Regions from separate parts of the Romboutsia sp. Marseille-P6047 genome, predicted to be linked through region 1. Evidence: a T-box and tRNA genes for the amino acid it is inferred to sense, from the RefSeq annotation. Region 1 holds a T-box; the other holds one or more tRNA genes.

Region 1 (10,738 bases):
CAGATAATTTATTAAAAAAATACAATTTAATTTTAGCAACATCTTTAGGTAATTACTCAGATAAAGTAATAAGAATAGGTCATATGGGAGAAAATGCTAGAGTAGAAAAACTAATACCTGTATTAAACTTTATAGATGAATCTTTGAGATATCTTGGATTTGAGGGAAATGGTAGATTAGTAGAATTATTTAATAAGTATTATGATGAAGTAAAATTAGTTATAAAGTAAGTTTTAGGGAGTGGATATGATGGGGGAAAATAAGTTAATAAAAGATGACTTAGATATATCACAAATTGTAGAAAGTAATAATAGAAAAATTAATTCTAGGGATTTGGCTGAAAATGGATTATTAATAGCATTAGTATTTATAGCTACTAGGTTTATAAATATAAGGTTACCACTTGAATCAACTGGAGGATTAGTACATTTAGGTAATACTATGCTATTTATATCTGCGATAGTTTTTGGTAAGAAAAAAGGTGCTATAGCAGGTGCTTTTGGTATGGGGCTATTTGATTTATTATCAGAATGGGCAATATGGGCACCATTTACATTTGTAGTAAGAGGCGTAATGGGTTACATAATAGGAAGTATATCTTGGTCCAGGAATAAAAAAGGTAATGATATAATTACAAATATGCTTGGAATAATTATATCAGGTATTTGGATGATATTTGGATATTATATAACTGAAATTATTTTATATGGAAGTCATACTAAGGCAATTTTATCAATACCAGGTAATATAACTCAAATACTAATAGGTATGTTAATAGGAATACCTGTAGCTAAGTTACTAAAAAAATATATTAGATAAAATACAAGGGTCTGTACTGAATAATAGTACGACCCACTTTTATTTTTAGCTATCTAATTTATATAATTGCTTTAAGTTATATAATCCTAATAAAAAGCTAAAAATTCCTATAATGTATTTTGTCATAATATAACCTCCAAATGGAAATATAAATTATAAATCATATTCATCAACACTTAGTAATTTATTTAATACTCTTTTAATAATATCATAATTGAATCCTTTATATGTTAAATGTTGAGATAGTTTTTGATAAATCTTTCTTTTATCTTCATTTTTTATTCGGTCATATCTTTTTTTTGCAAGATACATTGCATTTTCAAATTCTGCATCACTATCAATTTCAGAAATAGCTTCACTTATAGCATTTGAATCTAAGCCTTTATTATAAAGGTTTTGTTTTATTCTATTTTTACCACACTTATTTAAATTAAGATTAGTGTTAACTATTTTTTGTGCAAGTAAATTATCATTGATAAAATTATTTCTTTTTAAAAATTCAATTACTTTATTGATTGTATCTTCTTCAAAATCATTAGATAATTTTTCTCTTATTTTTCTTTCTGATTGATCAGCCTTAGATAATATATTAAGAGCTTTATTTTTAGCCTTTATATACATTTCATCATTTAATAGTGATCTTAATGAATCTTCATCAATTTCATCACCTTTTTTCAAGTTAAATGTGAAAACTAATTCTTTAAATATAGCAGTGAAGTATTCACCATTAACATAAATATTAACTCTATCTTGGTTTTTCTTTTGTTGTTCTATTTTCGTAATTATAGCCATATGTAAACTCCTTAATAATGCTATTTATATTAATCTGTATATTTACATCTTGAATTTTATATAAAATAATGTAAAATATCAGATAGTTGACTAAATAATTAGTTGAATCAATGTTAAAATTTAATTTTTAAAGTAAAGATATGTATAAATATGATTATATACTAAAAAATACAAATTATTACCTAAATAAAATAAAAATAATGATACAATGAAAATATATTTGAAAAAGGAGATTAAATATGAGCATTGAAGATCTACTTAAAAGAGCAAAAGATATAAATACTCATAAGTTAGAACAATTTAAAAATAGTGACTCTAAATTAAGGATTGGAATTATGGGGGGAACTTTTGATCCAATTCACTATGCACATTTAGCAACAGCAGAGTTTATTAGAGATAAGTATAAGTTAGATAAGATTATATTCATACCTACAGGAAATCCTCCTCATAAGTTAGAAAATGTAACTAATAAATATGATAGATATAATATGGTTTTAATATCTACAAGAAACAATGAGAACTTTATAGTATTGGATTTTGAAATAGAAAATGAAAATAAAACTTATACTGTAGATACACTTAGACATCTAAAAAAAGAATATAACAATTGTGAAATATTCTTTATAACAGGTGCAGATGCAATTTGTGATATTGAAACTTGGAAAGAAGTAGAGGAAAATTTTAAACTAGCTACTTTTATAGCAGCAACAAGACCGGGAATAAGTTTACTTGAAGCACAAGAGAAAATTGAAAATTTAGAAGAAAAATATAATGCTAAAATTATAAGCGTATATGTTCCATCTTTAGATATATCATCTACTTACATAAGGCAGCAACTAAAGTCTGGAAAGTCAGTGAAATATTTATTACCAGAAAATGTAGAAAAATATATGCGTGAGAAAAATTTATATAAAATAGGAGTAAAGTAAATGAATTTAACGGATATAAATGAAAAATTAAAAGATATGTTACCTAAAAGAAGATTAAATCATTCTTTAAATGTAGCAGAATGTGCAGTAAAGTTATGTGAAATATATAATTGTGATAATGAAAAAGCATACATAGCAGGTATAGTACATGATTGTGCTAAATATTTAACCTTAGAAGAAGTCGATTACTATGTTAGAAAATATAATATAAAATTAGATGAATTAGAAATGGAAAGTTTAGCTTTATCTCACAGTATTATAGGTTCATACATAGCTAGATATGAATTTGAAATAAATGACATAGAAATACTAGATGCTATAAGATATCATACAACAGGAAAAGAAAATATGTCATTATTAGAAAAAATAATTTATATGGCAGATTTAATAGAAAAAGATAGGAATTTTCCAAATGTAGATTTATTAAGAGAATTAACTTATAGTGGTAAATTAGATGAGGCATTACTCATATCATTTAATAACACGATAAAATTTGTAATAGATAATAATCAGTTGATACACCCAAGAACTGTAAGTGCACGTAATTATATAATGAAAAAATAACTAAAAAATTATTATTATGAAATAATAGTATATAATAGATAGATGCAGTTTAAAAATAAGATGCTTACTATACACTATTTATGATATAATAATAAAACGTGTTTAAAATTAGGAAAGTGAGGAATTAAAATGACAGTAAATGAAATGACGAAAGTAATATATGATGCAATAGACGATAAAATTGGTCAAGATATATCTATAATAAATATAGGAGCAGTATCTAGCTTATGTGATTACTTTGTAATAGCTACAGCTGGTTCTCAAAGACAAGTAAAAGCTATAGCTGATAATGTAGAAGATGAATTAACAAAGCTTGGAATAGAGCCAAGAGGAAAAGAAGGATATGAAAGTCAAACTTGGGTACTTCTTGATTATGGCGATGTTATAGTTCATATATTTAATGAAGAACAAAGAGGATTCTATAACCTAGAAAAATTATGGAAAGACGCTCCATACGTAGATATTGACACTTTAGCATAATAATGATAATATAATTAATTATAAATAATAAATATATCAAGTAGACTAGAGTAGTAAAAGCAAAAATTTTATCAGAGAGCTAGTGGTTGCTGTGAACTAGTAAATTAGAACTTTGAACTTGCTAGAAATAATCTATTTGGCCGTAGTTGGCATAAAAACTATCTAAGAGAGTCTAATTTTAGACTAATTAGGGTGGTACCGCGAAGATATAATCCTCGTCCCTAAACAATATTGTTTAGAGACTGAGGATTTTTTTATTATATAAGTTAAATTTATCTAAACATGGATAAAATAACTTTTATAGACTATTTTAATCAAAATATCAAAGGAGGAAATTTTAATGAGCGTTTACAATCATAAAAATGTAGAAGCTAAATGGCAAAAAACTTGGGCTGAAAATGATCAGTATAAAACTAATACACTAGATAATTCTAAGCCAAACTATTATACTTTAGAAATGTTCCCATATCCATCAGGGAAAATACATATGGGTCATGTTAGAAACTACTCTATAGGTGATGTTGTTGCTAGATTTAAAAAAATGGAAGGATATAATGTACTTCATCCAATGGGATGGGATTCATTTGGTCTTCCAGCAGAAAATGCAGCTATAAAGCATGGTATACATCCACATAAATGGACTATGGAAAATATAGAAGATATGAAAGGCCAATTAAAATTATTGGGTCTTAGCTATGACTGGGATAGAGAAGTTGCAACTTCTACTCCAGAATATTACAAATTTACTCAAGAAATATTTTTAAAATTCTTAGAACATGGATTAGCATATAAGAAGAAATCTTTTGTTAACTGGTGCCCATCTTGTGAAACAGTTCTTGCAAATGAGCAAGTTGTTCAAGGACAATGTGAAAGATGTGATTCTGTAGTTATAAAGAAAGATTTAGAACAATGGTACTTTAAAACTACTCACTATGCTGAAGAATTACTTCAAGATTTAAATACTTTAGATGGATGGCCAGATAAAGTTAAATTAATGCAAAAGAACTGGATAGGAAAAAGTACAGGTGCTGAAATAGTATTCGATATAGATGGAACTGATAAGTCTATGACAGTATTTACAACTAGACCAGATACTGTTCATGGTGTTACATATATGGTACTTGCTCCAGAGCATGATTTAGTTAAGGATCTAGTTGCTGGAACAGAATATGAAGCAGATGTAGAAAAGTTTGTTGCAAAAATGCACACAATGACAGAAATAGAAAGAACTTCTACAGATGTAGAAAAAGAAGGTATGTTTATAGGCAAATATGTAGTTAATCCTTTAACAGGAGAAAAAGCTCCAATATGGATAGCAAACTATGTATTAGCAGATTATGGTACAGGTGCTATAATGGCAGTTCCTGCTCATGATGAAAGAGATAGAGAATTTGCTGAAAAATACAACTTAGAGATATTACCAGTAATAGATGAAGAAAATAAAATGATAAACTCAGGTGAATTTAATGGAATGGATGCATCTGAAGCTTTCAATAAGATAATAGAAAAAATAGAAGAAATGAAAATAGGAAAGAAAACAGTTAACTATAGATTAAGAGACTGGTTACTTTCTAGACAAAGATACTGGGGATGTCCAATTCCAGTTGTTTACTGTGATGATTGTGGTGTAGTTCCAGAGAAAAAAGAAAATTTACCAGTATTATTACCAACAGATGTTGAGTTTACAGGTAAAGGTGAATCTCCACTTACAACTTCAAAAGAATTTATGACTACAGCTTGTCCTTGTTGTGGTAAACCAGCTAGAAGAGAAGTTGATACAATGGATACATTTGTGGATTCTTCTTGGTACTTCTTAAGATACATAGATCCTAAGAATACTGAAAATATATTTGACTCAGAAGTAGTTAATAAGTGGATGCCGGTTGACCAATATATAGGTGGTGTAGAGCATGCTATAATGCATTTACTGTACTCAAGATTCTTTGTAAAAGCATTTAATGATATGGGACTTGTTGACTTCAAAGAGCCATTTAAAAACTTATTAACTCAAGGTATGGTTCTTAAAGAAGGTACTAAGATGAGTAAGTCAAAAGGTAATGTAGTTTCTCCTCTTGAAATAATAGAAGAATTCGGGGCTGATACAGCGAGATTATTTGTACTATTTGCAGCACCGCCAGAAAGAGATTTAGATTGGTCTGAACAAGGTGTTGAAGGATGTTATAGATTCTTAAATAGAGTTTACAGATTAGTTGATGAATTAGCTGATATTGCTAAGGATGACTGTACTATAGGTGAATTAACTAAAGAAGATAAGGCTATGAGATATACAATTCATGCAACACTTAAAAAAGTTACAGAAGATTTAAGTGAAAAGTTTGGATTTAACACAGCTATATCTGCTTTAATGGAATTAATAAATGAAATGTATAAGTACAAAGAGTTAGATAATAGAAATAATGCAGTTATAAAAGAAGGTATAGAAACTATAGTAACTATACTTGCTCCATTTACTCCTCATATGGGAGAAGAATTATGGACTATGATAGGTAAAGAAGGCAGTGTATTTGATATAAGCTGGCCAAAATATGATGAAACTGCATTAGTTAAAGATGAAGTTGAAGTTGTAGTTCAAGTTAATGGTAAAGTAAGAGGAAAGTTAACAGTTGGAGCTAATGTATCTAGAGAAGAAATGGAAAGTTTAGCTATGGCAGATGAAAAAATAAAGGCTTTAGTTGATGGTAAAACTGTAATTAAAGTTATTGCAGTTCCTAAGAAATTAGTTAATATAGTTGTTAAATAACATATAAAGTATATAAAAGTAGGACTATTTTGTTTTATTTAAAACATAATAGTCCTACTTTTTATATACATAATTAAAATAGTGTTAAAAACACATATAATTAGTAACGTTATTATAAAATATTTAATTATAAAATAATTTATTGAAAATTATAATAAAATCATCTATAATTATAGGGAAAACACTTTCATAGTGTTAAAACTAAAGATTAGAGGGGGATTTATATGAATAAGAGGGGGATTTTAGCATTAGGATTATCAGCTACAATGTTATTTTCAATGGTAGGTTGTTCATCAAGTGATTCAGGAGATGGAACTAACTCATCAGATCAGCCTAAAATAGGTGCAACAGTTTATAAAGCAGATGATAACTTTATATCTGCAGTTAGTAGAGAGTTAAAGGAAAATGCTAAAGATGTAGCAGAAATAACAGTAGATGACTCCCAAAATGACCAAGCAAAACAATTAGATCAAATTGATACTATGATAGCTAAGGGTGCTAATGTATTAGCAATAAACTTAGTTGATCCAAAAGCCGCAAGTTCAGTGATAGAAAAGGCTCAAGCTTCAGATTTACCAGTAGTATTCTTTAATAAAGAGCCAGATGCAGATGCTTTAGCAAGTTACGACAAGGCATATTATGTAGGAACTGTATCTAAGGAATCAGGAGTTATTCAAGGAGAAGTTGTGGCTAAAGAATGGGAAGCTAACAAAGAAAAATGGGATAAAAATGGAGATGGAAAAATACAATATGTGTTAATAAAAGGAGAACCAGGACATCCAGATGCAGAAGCTAGAACTGAATGGGTTATAAAAACAGTAAATGAGAAAGGTATAGAAACTGAAGAATTAGCAATAGATACAGGTATGTGGGATGCAGCTAAAGCAACTGAAAAAATGGATGCATGGTTAGCTAAGTTTGGAGATAAAATAGAATTTGTAATTTGTAATAATGATGGTATGGCTTCAGGTGCTGTTGCTTCTCTTGAAAAAGAAGGATATTTTACAGGGGATAAATTTATGCCAGTTGTAGGTGTTGATGCTATACCTGAAATAGTAACTCTTATAGAGAATGATAAGGTTGTAGGGACAGTACTAAATGATGCTCCAAACCAAGCTAAAGCAGTTATTGATTTATGTGTAAATTTAGCTAACGGTAAAGATCCAGTAGAAGGAACAGAATGGAAGTTAGATGATACTAAAGCTGTTCGTGTACCATATATAGGAATTACTAAAGATAATTTAGATGAAGCTAAGTAATATAATATTATAAAGATTACTCAATACCTAAGAGCTTTTATAAATATAAAATAAGTTCTTAGGTATTAAATTAAAATATATAGGTAACGTCTAAAGGGGGTATCAACTATTGGATAAGATAGATAATAAATTCATCTTACAGATGATAAATATAACTAAAGAGTTTCCAGGTGTAAAAGCTTTAGATAATGTAAATTTAAATGTTAGACCAGGAACAGTACATGCCCTTATGGGAGAAAATGGTGCTGGAAAGTCAACTTTAATGAAATGCTTATTTGGAATTTATAAGAAAGACTCAGGGGAAATATACTTAGAAGGAAAAGAAATAGAATTTCAAAATACTAGACAAGCACTTGATAATGGTGTATCAATGGTTCATCAAGAACTAAATCAAGTTAGACAAAGAAATATATTAGATAATATTTGGCTTGGAAGATATCCTAAAAAAGGATTATTTATAGATGAAAATAAGATGTATAAAGATACTTTAGAAATTTTCAAGGATTTAGATATCGATGTAGATCCTAGAGAGAAAGTTGGAAATCTATCAGTATCTCAAATGCAAATGATAGAAATAGCAAAAGCAGTTTCTTATAATTCAAAAGTTATAGTTATGGATGAACCTACGTCATCTCTTACAGAAAAGGAAGTAGAACATTTATTTAGAATTATAACAAAGTTAAAAAATAAAAATGTAGCAATAATATATATATCACATAAGATGGAAGAGATATTAAAAATATCAGATGAAGTAACTGTAATGAGGGATGGACAATTAATAGAGACTAAGGATGCATCAGAGTTAACAACAGATAAGATTATAAGTATGATGGTTGGTAGGGATATGTCAAATAGATTCCCACCAAAAGAAAATCATCCTGGCGAAGTTATATTAGAAGTTGATGGGTTAAGTGAAAATACAAAGTTTGGGTTAAAAGATGTTAGTTTTAAACTAAGAAAAGGTGAAATACTTGGCATAGCTGGGTTAGTTGGATCGAAAAGAACTGAAGTTGTAGAAGCATTGTTTGGAATGAGAAATATAGATAAAGGAACAATTAAGCTACATGGAAAGTTGATTGAAAACAAAAATCCTAGAAAATCTATGGAAAATGGTTTTGCTTTAGTTACAGAAGAAAGAAGAACTACGGGAATATTTCCTCAACTTAGTATAAATTTTAACTCTGTTATATCGAATATGGATTCTTATAAATCTAATGTATTGTTTTTATCTGATAAGAAAATGGGAAAAGATACAAAGTGGGTTATAGATTCTATGAATGTAAAAACCCCATCGCAAAAAACTAGTATAGGAAGCTTATCAGGCGGTAACCAACAAAAAGTAATAATAGGAAGATGGTTACTAACTAATCCTGAAATACTTATGCTAGATGAACCTACAAGGGGAATAGATGTAGGAGCAAAATATGAAATATATCAACTTATAAATGACTTAGCAAGTAAAGAAAAAGGGATTATAATGATTTCCTCGGAAATGCCAGAACTTATAGGTGTAACAGATAGAATATTAGTAATGAGTAATGGTAGAGTTGCAGGAATTGTAGATTCAAAAAATACTACGCAAGAAGAGATAATGAAATTATCAGCGAAGTTTATAGAGGGGGATAGCCATGAAGACAAAGTCACTAACTAATGAAAAGCAATCTTTTAATATTATAGAGTGGGCTGGAAATAATGTAATACCAATAGTTCTGTTTATTATACTTATAGGTATAATTATAATAGAACCAAGCTTTCTTTCTATAAAAAACTTAACTAATATACTAGCACAATGTTCTACACGTATGATTATAGCACTAGGTATAGGTGGAATAATAGTAACTCAAGGTACAGATCTTTCTGCTGGTCGTATAATTGGTTTGGCTGCTGTAGTATCAGCATCATTGCTACAAGCAACAGACTATGCATATAGAATGTATCCTAATTTACAAAAATTGCCGGTGGTTGCAGTAATATTATTTGTAATGATAATATGTGGGATAATGGGTGGAATAAATGGATTTGCAGTTGCAAAATTAAAAACACCACCTTTTATAGCTACTATGGGGACTATGCTTTTGGCCTATGGTATAACAAGTTTATACTTTGATAGACCTCCATACGGAGCACAACCTATAGCAGGTCTTGATAAAGGATTTAAACAGTTAGCAGTTGGAGGTTTTCAATTAGGAGAGTTTAGATTACCATATCTTATAATTTATGCAGTAATAGCTTGTATAATAATGTGGCTTATATGGAATAAAACTAAGCTTGGTAAAAACATGTTTGCTATAGGAGGTAATCCAGAAGCAGCAGAAGTATCTGGTGTTAATGTTGTTAGAAATCTAATAATAATATACGTTATGGCAGGTCTTTTGTATGGACTTGCAGGATCTTTAGAAGCAGCTAGGGTAGGTAGTGCTACTAACAATACAGGACTAATGTATGAAATGGATGCTATTGCAGCTTGTGTTGTAGGAGGAGTATCTTTCTCTGGTGGTATTGGTAGTATAGGTGGAATAATAACTGGAGTATTAATATTCCAAGTTTTAAATTATGGATTATCATTTATTGGTGTAAGTACATACTTACAGTTTATTATAAAGGGGGTAATAATAATAGCGGCAGTTGCACTTGATACAAGAAAGTACATGAAGAAAAAATAATTTATAAATTTAATTTTAAAAATATAAAAAGACTATTTGTTCAGTGGCAAATAGTCTTTTTTTGTCAAAAAAATAATTAATTTATTTAATAATTATTGACTAAAGCTAGTTATTAATAATATAATTAGTTTGTGGAAAAAATAACACACTTAAATGTTAAAAAAATGACTATCTAAATCAATATGAATTTTAGGGGGACGATTATGTTACAAGTTACATTACAAGACATAAAGCAAGCAAAGGAAACTATAAAAGATATAGTTAAGAAAACTGATTTATTAGAATGTGCAGGCTTAAGTAATAAGGTCGATGCAAACGTTTTTTATAAATGCGAAAACCTACAAAGAACAGGGTCTTTCAAAGTAAGAGGAGCTTGTAATAAAATAGCAAATTTAACAGATGAAGAAAAAGCAAATGGAGTAATTGCATCAAGTGCAGGCAATCATGCTCAAGGGGTTGCATTAGGGGCTA
Region 2 (10,738 bases), on a different contig from region 1:
AATACTCCAAGTTTTAGCTATAGGAGGATTAATTAATTTAGTAACTAAAATGGGAGGAGCTAAAGCAATAGCAGAAAGTTTATCTAAAAGAGCTAAAAATAGAAGAAGTTCTCAAATTATTACTTGGTTATCAGGTCTTATCATATTTTTTGATGATTATGCAAATGCAATGATAGTTGGAACAATGATGAGACCTATAACTGACAAAATGAAAATATCTAGAGAAAAATTAGCGTTTATAGTTGATGCAACAGCTGCTCCAGTGGCAGGTATAGCAGTTATTTCAACATGGATAGGTATGGAACTTGGTCTTATTAAGGATGCATTTAGTACAATAGGAGTAAATGCTGATGCATTTGGCGTATTTGTTCAAACTATACCCTATAGATTTTATAATATACTAATCCTTTTTTTTATAGTAATAAGTGTACTTTTACTTAAAGATTTTGGGTCTATGAGAAAGGCTGAAGTTAAAGCAAGAAAAGAAGGTATAATAAGTTCTGGACATGGTATAGATATATCCGATTCAAATGAAGGTATAAAACATTTAGATCAAAAAGGATTAAAACCTAGCATGTCAACAGCAATATTACCAATAGGAGTACTTATAGTTGTAGCGTTACTTTCTTTTTATTTTAGTGGATATAAAAATATTATAGGAGGAGATAGTCAAGCATTAATTAATTTACTCAAAGAATCACCAATATCATTTGTAGCGATAAGGGAAACCTTTAGTGCATCAGATGCTTCAATAGCACTTTTTCAATCATCATTACTTGCAGGTATAGTTGCTATTATTATGGCAACAACTAAGAAGATATTTACTTTTTCAGAAGCTATAGATATATGGATGGAAGGTCTTAAACGTTTATTAATAACTTGTGTTATATTAGTATGTGCATGGTCATTAAGTTCTGTAATTAAAGAATTAGGTACTGCAAAATATTTAATTACCTTATTATCCGATGCAATTCCTCCATTTTTGTTACCAACTATAATATTTTTACTTGGAGCTATAATATCATTTGCAACAGGTACATCATATGGAACAATGGGAATACTTATGCCATTAGCAATTCCATTAGCATATTCTATGAATCTAGAAATGTCATTTATAATAGTAAGTACAAGTGCAGTATTAACAGGAGCGATATTTGGAGATCATTGTTCACCAATATCAGATACAACAATATTATCATCAATGGGAGCTGGATGTAATCATATTAACCATGTAAAAACTCAATTGCCATATGCCTTATTTACAGCTGTAATAACTATTATATTTGGGTATATACCAGTAGGTTTAGGAATGTCTATATATATTGTATTACCGTTATCAATAATAGCATTGTTTATTGGTATTCAAGTTTTAGGAAAGAAAGTAGAGTAAGTAGAATATAAAATATATAAAATAGATAGAATATAATTTAAAGGGGATTATTTATATAATAAATTACAATTAGTTTTTATTACTTTAACTAATCCCTTAAACTTATGTTTTTTAACGTTATAAGGAGTTACGTATGGCATATATAAACTTTAAAGAAGAACGACATTCTATCAATAATCAAATAATAAATAGAAAAAAATAATGAAAATATAATGAAATATATACTAAAGAACAAGGAGAATGTAATGGATTATACTCCTTGCAAAGAGTATAGTTTTAAAAATTTTGAAGGTATTGAATTTGGAAAAGATGGTATTTTAGATGAGGCAGATTTTAGGATTATAGAAAGTAAAGATATACTTTGTACGAAATTTATAGATTGTAATTTTAAAAATATAAAATACAAAGATTGTAACTTTATAGGCTGTGTATTTGAAAATTGTAATTTCTATAAAGGTGGAGTTATATTTGAAAATTGTTCTTTTATTAAAGAAGGAACTGAAAAATTACCATCTCTTAATAATAAGGATAACTTAGGTTGTAGTTTTTATAAATGTAGTATATACTCTAAATTTATGAATTGTGATTTATCTCTAGCTTTGTTTGAAGAATGTGAAATAATAAATACATCATTTCAACTTACTTATATGAAAAAATGTATAATAAAAAATTGTGAGCTAGATAAAATTAATTTTAAAGATTGTAATTTATCTGGGTTTAAAACTTTAAGTTGTTATATTATAGATTTAGACTTTACAGATGAAGATAAAACAAAATTTGATGAAAAGACTTGTTTTGATAAAATAATTCCAAGGGAAAAAACGAAACAGGAATATGAAGGGATTTATATGACTTATGAAACTTTATCAGATAAATTTAAGGAAAATAACTTACCAGATAATTCTTCAGAATACTACTATTTAGGTAAGGTTTTTGAAAGGAAATCATTAAAAAAAATAACTCCTAAAATAGGGTCATATATATATTGGATATCATGTGGTTATGGTCAAAGAGCACTATTTCCAGTAGTTACATCTATTAGTATTATGATTATATATACAATATTATATTTATTTATAGGAGTTAAAGTTGGAGATGAAACTATAAGGCTTTCAATTGGATATCTTTCTAGTACAAATTTAAAAGAAATATTAAGTGTTATAAATGAAGCATTTAATTTAAGTGTAGGTATGTTTGCAGGTGTTGGATGTATAAATTCAGAACCTATACCTCGTACATATATGCTTGCTAATACGGAAATGCTATTGGGAATACTCATGATGGGAGTAGGAGTTGCAACATTAATAAAAAAAGCAAAAAACAATTAAATTATGTTGCGTTAAGTTATAAATTCTGCTACATTTATAGTATAATAAATCTTGCGGATGTGGCGGAATTGGCAGACGCACCAGACTTAGGATCTGGCGCCTTTGGCGTGGGGGTTCGACTCCCTTCATCCGCACCATTAAAAAGCGTTGATATTTTAATATCAACGCTTTTTTCACATGTAATAAATTATTAGTAATTTAAGTAAATATATATAGATTTATAAATGAAAATGTAATATATTTATCTTATAAATATAAATGAAAGTAGGATGATTCATGGAAAGAAAAAAGGAGATGACAAAAAAATTACTAGCAGATAGTTTTAAAGAACTTATGCTGAATAGTTCCTTTAAAAAAATAACTATTAAAATGATTACAGACGGAGCTGGAGTTATTAGACCTACTTTTTATAATTACTTCAAAGACAAGTATGAAATATTAGAATATTGCTTTGAAGAATATATAATGAAAAATGTATATGAACTTATAGATAAGGATATGGAATTAGAAGCATTAAAAATGATATTTATTCACTTAGATAAAAATAAGGAGTTCATAAGCAGATCTTTTGAAGTTACAGGTCAAAATTCATTTAAAGAAATATTATCTAATAGTATATACAATATGTTTAATAAAATTTTAGATAAATATGGAATAAAAGAAACAGAATTAACTAATATTATGACTAAGGAAAGTGTAGCAAGGTATTATACCATAGGATTAGTTTCTTCGTTAGAATTATGGTTGAATACTGATAATGATAATAACGGAAATGATATGTTTAATACTTATAAATACCTAATATCTCATTCGGTTTTAGATATAATCGAAACTAAAATAAAATATTAAAAAGTCGTTACCAATATTGATAACGACTTTTTTTATTAAGCAGCTTCGTTAGATTCTCCTCTAACTACGTCAGCTGTTGTTATTTTGTAATTTTTGAATATAGCGTATCCTATGAATCCAGCTAATATACTTACTAAAGCACATCCTACAGCTGTTATTATAACTTTTGTTGCTGGGTTGTAAGCAAACATTACAGCAAGACCAGCTATTGGAGTAGCAGTTCCTGGAGAGTTGTTTGTTAGTCCCATTAAAGCGATTATAACACCAGACATAGCACCACCTATGAAGTTAGTAACATATACTGGTATTGGGTTAGCTGATATTAAGTCAGCTTGAGTTAATGGCTCTATAGCAACAGCTATATTATCTTTCTTAGAACCAAACTTCATTTTTGAGAAGAATACAAAGTTCATGAAAGAAGAACCGAATACTGATAATGCACCTATTGCCATTGGAGCACCAGTTAAACCTATCATAGCAGTTAATGCCATTGAGCTAAGTGGAGCAGTAGCAACAACTGTTATAAGTCCACCAAGTATTATACCCATTAATATTGGAGAAGCAGAAGATGCTTCAGTTAAAACAGATCCTACTGTTGATAATACACCGTTAACTACTGGGCTTGTTACATCTCCTATTAAGTAAGCTAATGGAGTAGCAACAACTATTATAACTATTAAATCAAGTCCAGCTGGTATTTTCTTTTCTAAGAATTTGATTACGAAAGAAATTAAGTAACCAGCTATGAAACCTGGTAATATTTTAAAGTTCATACAAGCTAAACCAACCATTACAGCATAAACTGGAGAAACTCCTAATGCTAATGGTACTAATGTAGCAGCAGCAACACCACCTAAAGAACCGTTTGCAGCCCCAACATTTTCTAAGAATTTGATTCCTAAAACTTCACCAAAGAATGAGAAATGGAATGCTTCAACTAAGAAACTTGCACAAGCAGCGTTTGCAAGGCCACCCATTGCTTTCATACCTTGTGGTGCTTTGTAACTAAATAATGTGAATAAAGCTAATACTACTAATAATAAAGCAGTACCTGTTAATATTTGTATCATACTTATTACCTCCTGATTTATATATTTTATAAGTCCTAATGATACTGTTTTCCTTCAATTCAATCACTTAATAAAAATTGAATTGTTAGATTAATAACGATTATAATGTATCTTTTTATAAAAGTAAATAGATTTTATAAAAAAAGTTAAAAAAAATCAAAAAATGTCGAAAATACTTATTTTAAAAGTTAGTTAACAAAATATTTGTAAAGTTTATATTGTATGATATAATGTTTATGAATATATAATACTAGTAGATATTAGATATAACTAATTTTTACTGGGACTTGTTCGAGAACCTCCAAGTATAAAAAACTAAGGTATTTATATATTGGCAGTATATAAGTTGTATCCTTAGATATAACTTTTGTTGTAAAAGTTATATGGTTCTCCTTTAAATTATTTTTTAGGAGGAATTTGCAATGCAAAAAAGAAAGGTAATAATTGACTGTGACCCAGGAATAGACGATTCGCTGGCAATTCTTCTAGCTGTAAACTCACCAGAGCTAGAAATACTAGGAATAACTACATGTAGCGGTAATGTAGTAGCCTCAACAGGAGCTGAAAATGCTCTAAAAGCACTTCAGATGTGCTCTTCATTAAATATACCAGTATATATAGGAGAAGAAAAGCCTCTAAAAAGAGAGCTAGTAACAGCTCAAGATACTCATGGAGAGGATGGAATCGGAGAAAACTTTTATGAGAGAATAAAAGATATACCTATAAATAAAAATGGCGTAGATTTTATAATAAAAACATTAAGAGAAAATGAAGATGTATCTATAATAGCTTTAGGACCATTGACTAATATAGCAAAGGCTATTATGAAAGATAAAAAAGCATTTGATAATTTAGATGAGTTTGTATCTATGGGAGGAGCTTTTAAAATTCATGGTAATTGTTCTCCTGTAGCAGAGTTTAATTATTGGGTAGATCCTCATTCAGCAGATTATGTTTATAAAAACTTACCTAAACAAATTCATATGATAGGATTAGACGTAACTAGAAAAATCGTACTTACACCAAACATTATAGAGTTTATAAATAGGCTTGATAGTAGACTAGCAAAATATATAACTGAAATTACTAGATTCTATGTAGATTTTCATTGGGAGCAAGAAGGTATAATTGGATGTGTGATAAATGACCCATTGGCAGTTGCATATTTTATAGATAGAAGCATATGTAATGGTTTTGAGTCTTTTGTGGAAATTGTAGAAGATGGAATAGCTATGGGGCAATCTATAGTAGATTCTTTTGATTTTTATAAGAAAGAAAAAAATGCCTTTATTTTAACCGAAGTTGATGAAAAGAAATTTATGTATATGTTTTTAAAAAGGTTATTTAAAGGATATGAAAATATTATAGATTCAGTAAAAGGAGTTATATAAATATGAAAAATACATCTATTAAAAATATTGCACTTGTAGGTTTAGGTATTTCTATAAATGTAGTTGGTGCATTTATAGCTTTAAGTCTTAAACTTCCAATATATTTAGACTCAATTGGTACTATTTTAATTGCTGCAATTCTAGGTCCTAAGTATGCTGTTATATCAGGGTTTCTTGGTAGTATAGTTAGTGGAATGACTTTTGATATATATTCTCTTTATTTTGCACCAGTACAAATTAGTACAGGATTACTTGCAGGGATTATGTTTAAAAAAGGAATGCTAGAAGGAAAGAAAACTCCTATTGGAACATTTATATTTGTTCTTCCAACTTCAATAATAAGTGCAATGGTAGCAGCTGTAGTATTTGGAGGAGTTACATCATCTGGTTCAGCATATATTGTTCAAGTTTTAGAGGTATTAAGTGTAGGAAATTTATTTAGCAATATATTTTTAACTCAAATAGTAACTGATTATATAGATAAGTTATTAGGTGTAATTTTAGTTAATTTGGCTATGAATGTAATGCCTAAAAGCTTAAAAACATCTTTTAGCATAAGCAAATAAGGAGATATTTTATGGATAGATATAGTGTTATAGAAAATAAAAATAAAAGAGAAATAGTTTTATTAAAGGGATTTCCTTGTATATGGGGGAAATGTGCTTTTTGTGATTATATAGAAGATAATTCTACAATAGAAGATGAAATAAATAAAGTTAACTTTGAAGTTTTAAGTAATATAACTGGAAAGTATAAAGTATTAGAAGTTATAAATTCAGGAAGTTGCTTTGAACTTCCAAAACAAACTTTAAGTAGAATAAAGGAAATAATAAATGAAAAAAAAATAGAAAAGCTTTTTTTAGAAAGCCATTGGTGCTATAGAAATAAATTAAATGAAATGAGAGATTTTTTTGGAGTGCCTATAATTTTTAAAATAGGTGTAGAAACTTTTGATTATGATTTTAGAAATATAATTTTAAATAAAAATGCAAGGTTTAAAACAGTAGAAGAGTTAAAAAATCATTTTGATTCACCATGTATGTTAGTTGGTATAGTAGGTCAAACAAAAGAAATGATAGATAAAGATATGGAAATAATATTAAATAATTTTGAACATGCAACTATAAATGTATTTGTGAATAATAGTACCAGTATAAGAAGAGATGAGGAGATTGTAAAATGGTTTGTAGAAAAATATAAATACCTAGATGATAATCCTAAAATCGACATTCTTTATAATAATACAGATTTTGGAGTTGGAGATTAATAAAAATAAGCGGTTATATATACCGCTTATTTTTATTTTTAAAATAAATTTGCTATAGTAATAATATTAATGTATTATATTTATTATATATGTAAGTATTGAATAGATATAATACATTAACGTAAGTATTGAATAGATATAATACATTAACATTATTATGTTGGATGTATATTGAAATAAAATTTTACAAAATAATTAGGAAAACATTTACAAATACATAAATGTGAAGTTGACATACGGAGGAACAAATGAAAGGTAACGAAAGATTGGACAAGTTTTTAAAACTTCAGGATAAAAATATAGGCTTTGAAAATATAGCTAAAGATATTGGAATTAGTACAACTACTTTAAGAAAATTCTTAAACAAGATGGGATATAAGTCTGAAAATGGAAAATATGTTTCTTACAATTCTAATTTAGAGAAAGATATTAAAATATCAAAACCTAAAATAAATTCGAAAAAAGAAACTCAAATATCATTTGAGCAAATAAATAAAAATGTAAATGATAAAGGTAAATCTAGTAAAAATAAACTTACTAAAGGAAATTCAAAGCCTAAAAAAGATAGAAAAATTAATATAACTCAGGAAGATTTGGACAAAATATGTGAGGTATATGATTGGTATTTAGAAGTAAAAGATTATAAATCGATGAAACCTAAAAAAACAACTAAGAAAAAGGATATATTAATTGAAGAACTAGAGTTAAAAGAATTAAAAACTGCAAGTATAAAAGTTGAAAAAAATACATGGGAAGACTTTGAAAGGCTATGTAGTAATTCATCATTTACTAAACAGCAAATAATAACTCAAGCATTAAAGGATTTTATGAAAGAATATAAAAATTTATTATAAGTTTAATAACAGAGAAATAGATACTAAATATGAGGTGCATTAAAATATGATTAAAATACTCAATAAATCAATACTAATAATATTTATATTAGTAGTAAGTATAATTGGATTAGTATCATGCAATAAAAATAATATTGAAAATGATAATAAGGTTACTTTAAACGGAACATTAATTGAAAAAAGTAAAGCTAAAGCATTATCAATAGATGAAATAAATATTAGTCAAATACATAATAAAGAAAATAATGGAATGATTATAGATAAGATAAAAAACGTATCAGATTTTAATATATCTGATATTTGGATAATATATAATGAATTAGATAATGATGGTAAAATAATATCTGAATCAAAGATGTTTCTTGATATGACCTTACTACCGGGTGATGTATTTAAAGCTACATTTAAAGTTAAAGAAGCAAGTGAAGGTATAAATATAACTTCATATGCGTATACAACAAATGATAATGATGTAGTTGTAAATTTTAAGGATGGAAGTGTAAAGGTAAGTGAAAAGTCAAATGAAGTAGTTGAGAGTGGTGAATATGAAGTTTTATCATTTTCAGATATTGAAAAAATCGAAGAGTCTAATGATGGAGATACATATGTAGTTAAAATGAAAAATAATTCTTCTAAAAATTTGGGTAATATAACCTTAAAGATAGTAGAAATTAATAAAAAAGGAGAATATATAAAAATAAATCATGAATCTTCTTATTCTGCACTTAAACCATTAGAAGAAGCTGAAATTACTATAAAATCATATAAATACACAGAAGAAATAAAATTAATTGGATATATTTATGATGATGTAGATACAAAATCCAATATAGATATAGATTTAGAATCTAAGGAAGCTCAGATTAGCAAATACTAAATGTATAAAAATTATGATTAAGATAAATAATAAATTATATCTTAACAAGGGGGTATAACTTTATGAATGATAATAATCATGATTTTAAAAATTTAGATTATGAAAAACTTAATTCTTTATTAGCTAATCAGGAATTTGCTAGTTGGTATTATGAAAAAATGTCAGACAAATCAAAAGATGATATAAGTATTGAAGATTTTGTAGGCATATTACAAGATTACTCCAATAATCACTTTGAATAAAACTAAAATAAAAAGGTCAGTTTTAAAATAAATTATTTTAAAACTGACCTTTATTTAATTTTAAATAATTATATATTAAAATATTTTATATAAAGGTATATAATGTAATTTAAGAAGTAATAGGTGGAGGGTTCAATGAAAATATTAGTAGTAGAAGATAACAAAAAACTTTTAGAAAGTATTGAAAAGGAAGTAAGTTCTCACTTTCAATGTGAGATTTGTTCTGATGGAGAAGAAGCTCTTTATTTAATAAATCAAGGGATATACGATTTAGTAATACTTGATCTTATGTTACCAAATTTAAATGGTTTAGATATATTAAAAAAGATGAGAGATAACTATATAGAAACACCAGTTATAATTTTAACTGCAAAAGAATCATTAGATGATAAAGTAGGTGCTTTTTCAATAGGAGCAAATGATTATTTGACAAAGCCATTTTATATGGAAGAGTTAATAGCAAGAATTTATGCAATTCTTAGAACTAATGGTAAACTAAATGATAAAAATAGTTTATATTTTCAAGACTTACATTTAGATCTTAGCAAAAGGAGAGTTTTTATAGGTGAGAATGAAATAGAGCTTCAAAATAAGCAGTTTGGATTATTAGAATATTTCTTGCTTAATAAAGGAACAATTTTATTAAAGGAACAAATTTATGATAGGATATGGGGTGTTGAGTCTGATGCAACTATAGAGATTGTGGAAGTTTATGTTAGCAATTTAAGAAAAAAGCTAGGAAAATATGGATATGATAAATATATAAAGACTAAGCGCAAGGTAGGATATATGTTCGATGATAAATAAAAATGTGTTTGAAGATACTAGAAGAAGGTTAATAAAAATAAATCTATTTGTTGTAGGAGGATTTTTATTGATTTTTTCAACATTTATATTTTTCTATTTTAAAGAACGTACATATAGTGATATAGATTCTAAAATAAAAGAGGAGTTAGAGTCTATAACAATACAATTTAATAGAAGTTCTTTTTTTAACCCAATTATTTTAGAAGATCCTAGAAATATTGTATATGTATATGAAAATGGAAAGGTAAGGTATTATACTGATAATGGATATTTTGATAATATATATCCAGAAATAGAAGATGAAAAACAAGATACTTTTTTTACATGGTCAAATAATGGATATACATTTAGAGTATTAAATTTAACTGTAGGAAAATATACTATAGAGATAATAAGAAATATAGATTCCGAAATAAGTTCGCTAAAACAATTAGTACTTTCCTTAGTTATAGGAATTTTAATATCTTTAATGGTAGCATACTTTATAGCAATATATCTTACGAGAAAAGCCTTAGTTCCTATTGAAACAGCATGGAGTACTCAAGCTAAATTTATACAAGATGCATCTCATGAACTTAGAACTCCAATTGCAATAATATCATCTAAATTAGAGGGGATGTTAAAAAATCCTAATAATACTGTAAGTGATGAAGTAGAAACAAT

The links. The T-box of region 1 lies ahead of leuS (leucine--tRNA ligase). A T-box ahead of a tRNA ligase gene usually reads a tRNA of that ligase, here a tRNA-Leu.
Region 2: it encodes a tRNA-Leu, which carries the amino acid that the T-box ahead of leuS (leucine--tRNA ligase) is inferred to sense. The anticodon was not compared.

Annotation. Positions count from the first base shown of each region.
Region 1 covers NZ_UWOT01000009.1:116,219-126,956, forward strand. Annotated here, with positions in the region: gene EIH23_RS10745 (pyridoxal-phosphate-dependent aminotransferase family protein) at 1-230, shown strand, start outside; gene EIH23_RS10750 (ECF transporter S component) at 247-819, shown strand; gene recX (recombination regulator RecX) at 973-1,611, opposite strand; gene nadD (nicotinate-nucleotide adenylyltransferase) at 1,851-2,540, shown strand; gene yqeK (bis(5'-nucleosyl)-tetraphosphatase (symmetrical) YqeK) at 2,541-3,104, shown strand; gene rsfS (ribosome silencing factor) at 3,234-3,584, shown strand; T-box leader at 3,616-3,810, shown strand; gene leuS (leucine--tRNA ligase) at 3,925-6,345, shown strand; gene mglB (galactose/glucose ABC transporter substrate-binding protein MglB) at 6,570-7,604, shown strand; gene mglA (galactose/methyl galactoside ABC transporter ATP-binding protein MglA) at 7,714-9,255, shown strand; gene mglC (galactose/methyl galactoside ABC transporter permease MglC) at 9,233-10,267, shown strand; gene ilvA (threonine ammonia-lyase) at 10,471-10,738, shown strand, end outside.
Region 2 covers NZ_UWOT01000007.1:79,858-90,595, reverse strand. Annotated here, with positions in the region: gene EIH23_RS08985 (Na+/H+ antiporter NhaC family protein) at 1-1,390, shown strand, start outside; gene EIH23_RS08980 (pentapeptide repeat-containing protein) at 1,636-2,718, shown strand; tRNA gene EIH23_RS08975 (tRNA-Leu) at 2,772-2,855, shown strand; gene EIH23_RS08970 (TetR/AcrR family transcriptional regulator C-terminal domain-containing protein) at 2,995-3,567, shown strand; gene EIH23_RS08965 (PTS sugar transporter subunit IIC) at 3,603-4,637, opposite strand; PreQ1 riboswitch class I at 4,918-4,962, shown strand; gene EIH23_RS08960 (nucleoside hydrolase) at 5,060-6,028, shown strand; gene EIH23_RS08955 (ECF transporter S component) at 6,031-6,594, shown strand; gene EIH23_RS08950 (radical SAM protein) at 6,606-7,295, shown strand; gene EIH23_RS08945 (DNA-binding protein) at 7,544-8,149, shown strand; gene EIH23_RS08940 (hypothetical protein) at 8,196-9,026, shown strand; gene EIH23_RS08935 (hypothetical protein) at 9,089-9,268, shown strand; gene EIH23_RS08930 (response regulator transcription factor) at 9,404-10,075, shown strand; gene EIH23_RS08925 (sensor histidine kinase) at 10,065-10,738, shown strand, end outside.